Regions from separate parts of the Xenorhabdus cabanillasii genome, predicted to be linked through region 1. Evidence: predicted binding sites of a transcription regulator. Region 1 holds the regulator's gene; each other region holds the start of a gene.
What was found. The regulator Fur, encoded in region 1, represses iron uptake genes when iron is present. The targets are predictions, from matches to a motif close to ATAATAATGAGAACNACTATCAA.
Positions count from the first base shown of each region.

Region 2: BDD26_RS12600 (isochorismate synthase) is a predicted target of Fur. The motif match lies at 759-781, and genes of this name have one in related genera.
Region 3: BDD26_RS07620 (TonB-dependent receptor domain-containing protein) is a predicted target of Fur. The motif match lies at 1,237-1,259, and genes of this name have one in related genera.
Region 4: sodA (superoxide dismutase [Mn]) is a predicted target of Fur. The motif match lies at 1,375-1,397, and genes of this name have one in related genera.

Region 1 is NZ_QTUB01000001.1:4,250,823-4,253,034, reverse strand. It holds gene BDD26_RS18965 (beta-N-acetylhexosaminidase) at 1-825, shown strand, start outside; gene fur (ferric iron uptake transcriptional regulator) at 948-1,397, opposite strand; gene fldA (flavodoxin FldA) at 1,605-2,138, opposite strand.
Region 2 is NZ_QTUB01000001.1:2,677,443-2,679,654, forward strand. It holds gene pgaA (poly-beta-1,6 N-acetyl-D-glucosamine export porin PgaA) at 1-376, opposite strand, end outside; gene BDD26_RS12600 (isochorismate synthase) at 1,042-2,212, shown strand, end outside.
Region 3 is NZ_QTUB01000001.1:1,586,527-1,588,738, forward strand. It holds gene BDD26_RS07615 (acetyl/propionyl/methylcrotonyl-CoA carboxylase subunit alpha) at 1-948, shown strand, start outside; gene BDD26_RS07620 (TonB-dependent receptor domain-containing protein) at 1,281-2,212, shown strand, end outside.
Region 4 is NZ_QTUB01000001.1:1,249,357-1,251,568, reverse strand. It holds gene yiiM (6-hydroxyaminopurine reductase) at 1-444, opposite strand, end outside; gene sodA (superoxide dismutase [Mn]) at 654-1,280, opposite strand; gene acs (acetate--CoA ligase) at 1,674-2,212, shown strand, end outside.

The sequences.
Region 1 (2,212 bases):
TCATGGCAGGATGGTCTGAAACATGCGAAATCGGCGAAAGACTTTGCTACTCAGTACGTTACGGTAAACTTTTGGGATACTCTCTATTGGGGAGGTTATGATTCCGTTAATGACTGGGCAAACAAGGGCTATCGTGTTGTTGTTTCCAGCCCTGATTATGTTTACCTAGATATGCCGTACGAAGTCAATCCCAAAGAGCGGGGCTATTATTGGGCATCTCGTTTTAATGATGAAGCCAAAATCTTCAGTTTTGCACCAGATAATATGCCACAAAATGCCGAAACTTCGGTGGATATCAATGGCAACTATTTCAATACCACCAGTAATAAACGTTGGCCGGGGGCGTATGGGGTGTCAGGTCTATTATGGAGTGAAACAGTGCGGACTGATCAGCAAATGGAATATATGATTTATCCGCGTTTACTGCCGCTGGCGGAACGTGCGTGGCATCAGGCTGAATGGGAACAGAATTACCAGCAGGGCAGAGAGTATAAAGGCGGAGTCACACGGTATGTTGAAACCGATAAACTCAATAATGATTGGCGCCGTTTTGCCAATTTAATGGGGCAACGTGAGATGGCAAAACTGGATAAGGCGCATGTTGCATATCGATTACCAATACCAGGGGCAAGGATTGTGTCAGGGACATTGGAAGCGAACATTGCTTTGCCCGGGCTGGCAATTCAGTATTCGTTGAATGATGGTAAAACCTGGGAAATTTATGATGACAGACAAAGACCGCACGTCGAAGGTAAAGTGAAAGTCCGTTCTGTTAGTACTGATGGTAAACGTTTCAGCCGAATTGAAGATGTATATCAAAAATAATCGTTTGTAAAAAAGCAACCTGCCGATTAGCTTAGGCTAATCGGCAGCAGCTTCTTTCGACAAGAGCAGATATTGGAAGTGAGTAGTAAATCGTATGTATTACTTCTTATCGTGCCTTCTTATCATGCTTTCTCATCATGTAACGTACTATCTTTACGGCAATCACCTGTAGTACAGTGACCATACAAATAGAGACTATGATTTGACAACTTGATTCCATGACGTGCAGCAATATCCTTCTGACGTTCTTCAATGGACTCATCGCTGAACTCAATCACTTTGCCGCAGTCGAGACAAATCAGATGGTCGTGGTGATGTTGCTGAGTGAGTTCAAAAACCGATTTACCGCCTTCAAAATTGTGGCGAGTAACAATGCCGGCATCATCGAACTGGTTCAACACGCGATAGACAGTGGCGAGGCCAATCTCTTCACCGATATCAATCAGTTTTTTGTAGAGATCTTCCGCACTGACATGATGGCATTCTGGATCCTGTAGCACTTCCAGAATTTTCAGGCGAGGAAGTGTTACTTTAAGTCCAGCATTTTTCAATGCTTTATTGTTGTCGGTCATGCGGATTTAGTCCTGTAACTTGAGTTTAGTGAACTTGTGATACTTGGGGTATCGTGAGAGAATCATGATTTAGTTTCATGCTGTAGATTATAGGCACGGATATTGAAAATGAAAACCATGCCCGCTTCGCTATCATGACACATAATTCAAGAATTATCCCGCGCAAAAGGTAATTGTTTCCTTATACACACACGAGGGCATCTTTTATTATGCGCCGAGGATTTCTGACAGGCTCATTTCAGCCTTAATCTGCTGTACCCAAGCATCAACACGCTCTTCGGTCAATTCTGGTTGGCGATCTTCATCAATAGCAAGACCAATGAAGTGATTATCATCAGCCATACCTTTGGATACTTCAAAGTGATACCCTTCAGTTGGCCAGTGACCAACAATAATTGCACCACGAGGTTCGATAATATCGCGGATGGTGCCCATAGCATCACAGAAATATTCTGCATAATCTTCCTGATCACCACAACCAAACAGGGCAATTAACTTCCCTTCAAAATTGATCTCTTCCAGAGTCGGGAAGAAATCATCCCAGTCACATTGAGCTTCACCGTAGTACCAGGTTGGAATGCCTAGCAGCAGGATATCGAAGGCTTCAAGATCTTCCTTGCTGCTTTTGGCAATATCGTGAACTTCCGCAACATCAGCACCGCCCAGTTTTTCTTGGATCATTTTGGCAATGTTCTCTGTGTTGCCAGTGTCGCTGCCGAAGAATATACCTATTATTGCCATAAAGTAGATTAACCTCTTGTTCTATTAGTGTATTAAATCCATACACGTCACGCTGAAATCAGCAGGAAAAATAG
Region 2 (2,212 bases), 1.6 Mb from region 1:
GGTGCCATAATTGAATGGCTTGATTCCACTGGCGTTGATTGCGATAAGCGCGTGCGGCAGCGGCTATCCCTCTGGCTGGTAATTCCATAGCATGATAGCGTTGCCAAAGATTAATCACTTCATTGTCATGATTCGCCCAGCTTGCGACCTGTAACCAATCAGCAACCTGAGAAGGAGAGAGTTTCCGCCGTTTTTCTGCTTGACGAATATATTCAAGTATGGGGATGGTATTACCACTTCTGGCTTGTTGAATTAAAGCATCGTAATCCGCTGTCGCGGTCTCTGTTGTTATTAGGCAACCTAGTGATATAAATAACGATAACAGTCTATACCGATATCTACGAAAGCCTATCGGCCTAAAATAAAGATATAACACGGCATCCCCTTTTTATACTGCTTATTTATTTTAAAAACAGCAGAATCAGACGAAATGAAATTGGATTTTGATTAAGAACAGCATTTTGTTTCTTCATTTTGGAAGAGGCAAAATAATACGTATTGTGTGACTTTATATCAATGGGTATTTTATGAAAAACAATAGATGTAACATCAGGTAATATTGTTTCTTAATTTTATTATGGGTTTAATAAGTAATACCTTATTGTTATTTTTCTATATGAAATAAAGGTATTGTATTTAACCTGTTGTTTCTAATTGCTTTTGGGAATTTTCTTATAGTATTTTGAATTTAATATTTATGAAAGAAATTAACCACAATAAAAAATGTTAATTATGAGTGTGAATATTTTTCATTGCTGATATTTTTGATAATTATTATCGGTGGGTAATTTGTTTTTTTAATCTTATTTTTGAGTTTTGAGAATGATTTTATTATCTTTTTGCCAATGAGAATTATATTTTAGGTTTTTGGTGAGGTGACATTCACAAACATTAAATTAGTTATTTTTTTGATAACTAAGTTTGGTATGTGAGCCTTGTGTTGTCCAACCGCATAAACAACTATACAAACAATAAGTACTTTAATAATTCCTGCCGACTCGTATAATTTTGCGTTTTATTGTGTTACTAGTGGGGAAGCTTGTGGATCAGATTGCCAATATCATCGCTGATATATGCGAAATTCTTAATACCAAAAATATTAGCGAAGTTGGTATTCAGTCGTTCAGCTTTTCGCTTCCGGCAACCAGTGATACTGATTGGCTGGAATGGCTGGCAGTTCAACCTCATTATCCACAGTTTTACTGGCAACACCGGGATGGGCATGAAGAAGTTGCTGCCTGTGGGCAAATTCGCCTCTTCAGTAATGCAATTAAGGCAGAGAAGTTTTTACATCAACACGCTCAATTTCCCCAAATGCGTATTTGGGGATTAAATGCATGGGAAAAGACTGATGTTTGCCATATCAGGAATAATCAGAATAAAGAGCAATTGCAGGAAAGTAAGAAAAGTACAGGTAATGAAGAAAGTTACTTGTTCTTACCGAGAATGGAAATACGTCGTTATCATGGTGCAACCCATTTATATCTGAATATTGATGGACAGGCTGATATCGATAATATTCATCTGTTTCTTAGACAAATTGTCCCGCGTCAACCATTCCAGACATCGTATGCAGCGGTATTGAATGCAACTCATACGCCTGAAAATGAACAGTGGAATATTTTGCTGAAACAAGCATTGAATGCTATTACCCAGAAAAAGATGGAAAAGGTTGTGATGGCACGGAAAACAGAACTTACGCTGAATATGCCCTTGCAAGCTGCGCAATTTATGGCTTCCAGCCGTGGAGTAAATCATCGTTGTTATCATTTTATGCTGGCGTTCAATGATAATCGGGCTTTTCTTGCTTCTACCCCGGAACGGCTTTATTACCGCTATCAGTTACAGATATTTACTGAAGCATTAGCAGGAACAACGGTAAATTCTGAGGATGCTCAGAAAGCAAAAGAGTTAGGGCAATGGTTATTGGCAGATAAAAAGAACCAACATGAAAATTTGATTGTTGTGGATGATATTTGTCAGCGTCTGCAAGGTGGAGTCGAATCTATTGATGTTGCTCCTCCTGACGTGATCCGTCTACGTAAGGTGCAACATTTACGCAGGCATATTCACGGTGTCTTAAATCAGGTATGTGACAGTGATTGTTTACACCGTTTACAACCGACGGCTGCTGTCGCAGGTTTACCGAGAGAAGCCGCTCGACAATTTTTGGCAGAAAATGAACCATTTCACCGTGGCTGGTATGCCGGAT
Region 3 (2,212 bases), 2.7 Mb from region 1:
CATTATGTCGGAGCGGGGACGGTCGAGTTTTTACTTAGTGCTAATGGTACGCTCTCTTTTTTAGAAGTGAATACTCGCTTACAAGTTGAGCATCCCGTTACGGAAGAAACAACAGGGATTGATTTGGTTATTGAACAGTTGAGGATTGCAGAAGGTTATCCGTTAAGCATCCAAGAAACGCCTGCACCAAGAGGGCATTCGTTTGAATTTCGCATCAATGCGGAAGATGCAGGAAAAGGTTTTTTGCCCACATCTGGTACTATCACAGAGTTTCTCCCGCCTTCTGGTCCTGGTATTCGTCTGGACTCCGGTGTAATGAGTGGTTCTACAGTCCCCGCTACTTTTGATTCATTGATGGCAAAACTGATCGTCACAGGAACAACACGTGAGCAGGCTCTTGCCCGTGCACGTCGGGCATTACAAGAATTTAAAATCAGCGGAGTAGCATCAGTTTTACCTTTCCACCGGGCTGTAATCGAACATTCTGATTTTGTCTCAGGGGATAATTTCAACGTTCATACCCGTTGGATTGAAACGGATTTTGCCAATAAACTGGAAGCTTCGCTCCGTCAGATCCCTGCTGAGGATAAAAATATCACCCGCACTTATATTGAAATTGATGGTCGCAGGTGTGAACTGGGTTTGCCATCGGCTCTGTTAGCGGGATTAGCCCACTCATTACCTGCTAATGGGCAGCAATTGCTTCATCCGATAACGGAGGAAGCCGAACCAAAAGATCCCCGTCAGGTAAAGGCATCTATTTCCGGCATCCTGCATTCCTGGTTGGTTCAGGAAGGGGAACAAGTAAATGAAGGTGATGTGATTGCCGTGATGGAAGCCATGAAAATGGAGGTACAGATCAGTGCACATTGTTCAGGGAAAATCACATTCTGTGCTCAGGCAGGGAATTATCAGGATGCAGAAAGCATTTTGGCTAACATAGAATAGTAAAAATCAAAGGGGAGGGGACAAATTGTTCCCTTTAAGCTTTATTAAACTGGCGAAACAGGATGTCATTAGTAAAGCATTATGGCTCCTGATAGCGCCTTAGTCAGGCTCTTTATCGTCATCAACTTCTTCATTCTATTCAATAAATAAACCTGCCTTTGTGGACTCAGATCGTCAACAAATCTTCGCTAAGAGCTAAGAATAGTGGGATTTGTTGGGATCTTATTCCGAATTTAAATAGTTAAAATAAATGATAATAACTTAAGGTTATTTACATTTCCTATAGAAATATAAATAATAATGATTCTCAATCATGTTTTAACTGAAAATGTATGTCTAAAATTACCAAAATTTACGCAAGCCTGGCTAAAAGTGGCCTGTGTGTTCCTTTGATGTCAGCATCAATGTTGACAGTCGCTATTTCTACTAACGCACTAGCCAACACCGAAGGGTCAACCAAAAAATCGATGTCAACTGGCGATACACTCGTTGTTATTGCAGGTAACAATGCAGAACAAGAGAGTGGGAAAGTCAACCGTAACGAAATTAAAGTCAGACAGGCACAAAGTGTCGGTGAGATCTTAAAGAATGTACCGGGCGTTCAAGCGGGTCATCCTAGCGCTTTAGGGCAGCGTTTTAAAATCCGTGGCATGGATGATCAATTCATAAACGTAACGGTTGATGGTGCACGACAAGAGGGATATCACTTCCATCATGCAGGGAACTACGGTATAGACCCTGAAATGCTGAAGCAAGTTGATATCAGTGTTGGTACTAACAGTATTACCTATGATACCGGAGCCCTTGGCGGTGCATTAAAATTTGAAACTGTTGATGCGGGTGATTTATTGGAGCCGGGCCAATTATTTGGCACAAAAGGCAAATTAAGCTATGTCAGTAATGGTTCTGAGTTCCAGCAATCTTTAGCAACTTATGGCAGAGTAGGATCAGTTGATTTATTAGGCTATTTTAACCATCGTAATATGAATGATGCTGAATCGGGCAGAGATAGCCGCGGAAGAGACTCAATTCCTACCGATGGGAAACTGGTTAATTATTTATTAAAAGCAAAATTCAATCTGACTGATGAGCAGTACATTAATGTATCAAAAGAACATTATCAGAATGATGCAGATACTAATTTCAGATTGAATTTTGGTTCGGATATCAATAAAGGGAAAAAAGGAAAATACGCTTTAGAGCGTGATGCTTATAATCTCACTTACAGATATGTACCCGTCGATAATGATTTCATTGACTTAAA
Region 4 (2,212 bases), 3.0 Mb from region 1:
GATGACCCGATATAACCAGCCACAATACCCTTTATCTTGCATCATGGCCGCAAAATTCGCAATTCCAGTAATAAAATTAAGTTTGTAGCAAGGAGAGCGGGGCTGTGTCACCTGAACAATTGCCTCACCCCATTGGAGAATATCCCCAATATAAACATTCTCTTCTGTCATACCCTCCGTTGATATATTTTCACCAAATAAGGGAGATACAAATAATTCCACTAATTCAGGAAATTGCCTTTTCCAAAAGAGGTAATGTTCCATAGGATAATGACAAAGCGCACGATCAGGACCGCCATGAAAACGAGTCTCTGCCTGTTCATCACCTTCCAGACCAAGAGAGGTAAGCTGTAAGCGGCCATTCACCAACAGTTTGTTGATTGCACTGAAACCCCACTTTTCGGAAGATGTTATTTTGCCTCTGTACACCTGTGGGTAATACATTTCTATTTCTCCTCAATAGACTAATATAAATATTATCCTGACCAAATAAACGCGGCAAACCTTGCCCGCAAAATATGATTTTCTCTAAATAGAATTCAGGAATTCATCATTTTAAACGGGAAAGATGCCAAATGATAGCTAAGATTAAGAGCAATAAAAATGCTGACCACCGCAGTGATCAGCATTATTAAGAGAGGGATTTTTAGAACTTATTCCATTTTTTCTTCGTAACGTTTTGCCGCTTCTTCCCAATTTACGACATGCCAAAATGCCTTAATATAGTCGGGACGACGGTTTTGATACTTCAGATAATAAGCATGTTCCCACACATCCAATCCCAAAATAGGATAACCAGAAGTACCAGAAATCTCTTCACCCATCAACGGGCTATCCTGATTTGCAGTAGAAACAACTTCAAGTTTGCCATCTTCTTTTAATACTAACCAGGCCCATCCAGAGCCAAAACGAGTTGCGGCTGCTTGTTCAAATTTTTCTTTGAAAGCATCAACGCTACCAAAATCGCATTCTATCGCTGCTTTTAAGGCACCAGATAAAGTTGTGTCTAATTTTAGACCCTTCCAGAACATACTATGGTTTGAATGGCCTCCTGCATTATTACGCATGAAAGTACGTTTATCAGCAGGAACTTTATCAAGGCACTGAATGAGTTCATCAATCTCCAGACAGGCCAGTTCTGGACAGGATTCTAATGCAATATTGGTATTTGTAACGTAGGCTTGATGGTGTTTGGTGTGATGAATTATCATCGTTTGTTCATCGAAATGCGGCTCTAGCGCGTCATAAGAATATGGTAGAGAAGGTAGTGAATGGCTCATGTCATATCTCCAGTTGTTTAAAATATACACACCTTTTATTTATTGGGTATGAGGCTCACACCTTGTGAACTGCAAGATTATTATAGTGAATTAAGCAATAATGAAAATGATTATCAATTCCATGTTATAACTATGGTTTCCTTTCTCTTTCGCCGTCCAGGCATTTCTTAGATGAAATAACTGAATAAAATCCATTAGTTAGTATATTTATTCAAAATATAAAATTATTAATGATAGTCAATTTTTCACAAATACGCCGCACTAAATGATCATCTCATGAAATTCATTCTTTCCAATGCGTGATCTTCCGCGCAAAAAAGAAACAAAAATTCTTCTTACACTTTAGTTAACCTTGTTTTGACATAGTATTAACAATTGCAAGGAGATAAAAATATGACTCAAATAATCAAGCATCCTATTCCTGCTGACATCGCAGAAACAGCCCTGATAAACAAGCAACAATATATGCAAGACTACCAATGGTCACTACAAGATCCTGAAGGGTTCTGGAGTGAGAAAGGTAAGATACTGGATTGGATAAGACCTTATACAAAGGTTAAAAACAGCTCTTTCGACCCCGGACACATCAGCATCCGCTGGTTTGAAGATGGGACACTGAATCTGAGTGCTAACTGCCTCGACCGTCATTTACAAGAGCGTGGTGATCAGACTGCCATTATCTGGGAAGGAGATAATCCCGCTGAATCCAGACATGTGACGTATCAAGAGCTATATCACGATGTCTGTCAATTCGCTAATGCATTGAAAAAACTTGGGATTAAAAAAGGTGATGTCGTCGCTATCTATATGCCAATGGTGCCGGAAGCGGCCGTTGCCATGCTGGCCTGTGCCCGGATTGGCGCAATTCACTCTGTGATTTTCGGTGGTTTTTCTCCTGATGCAATTTCTGGTCGGGTTGTCGATTCAAATGC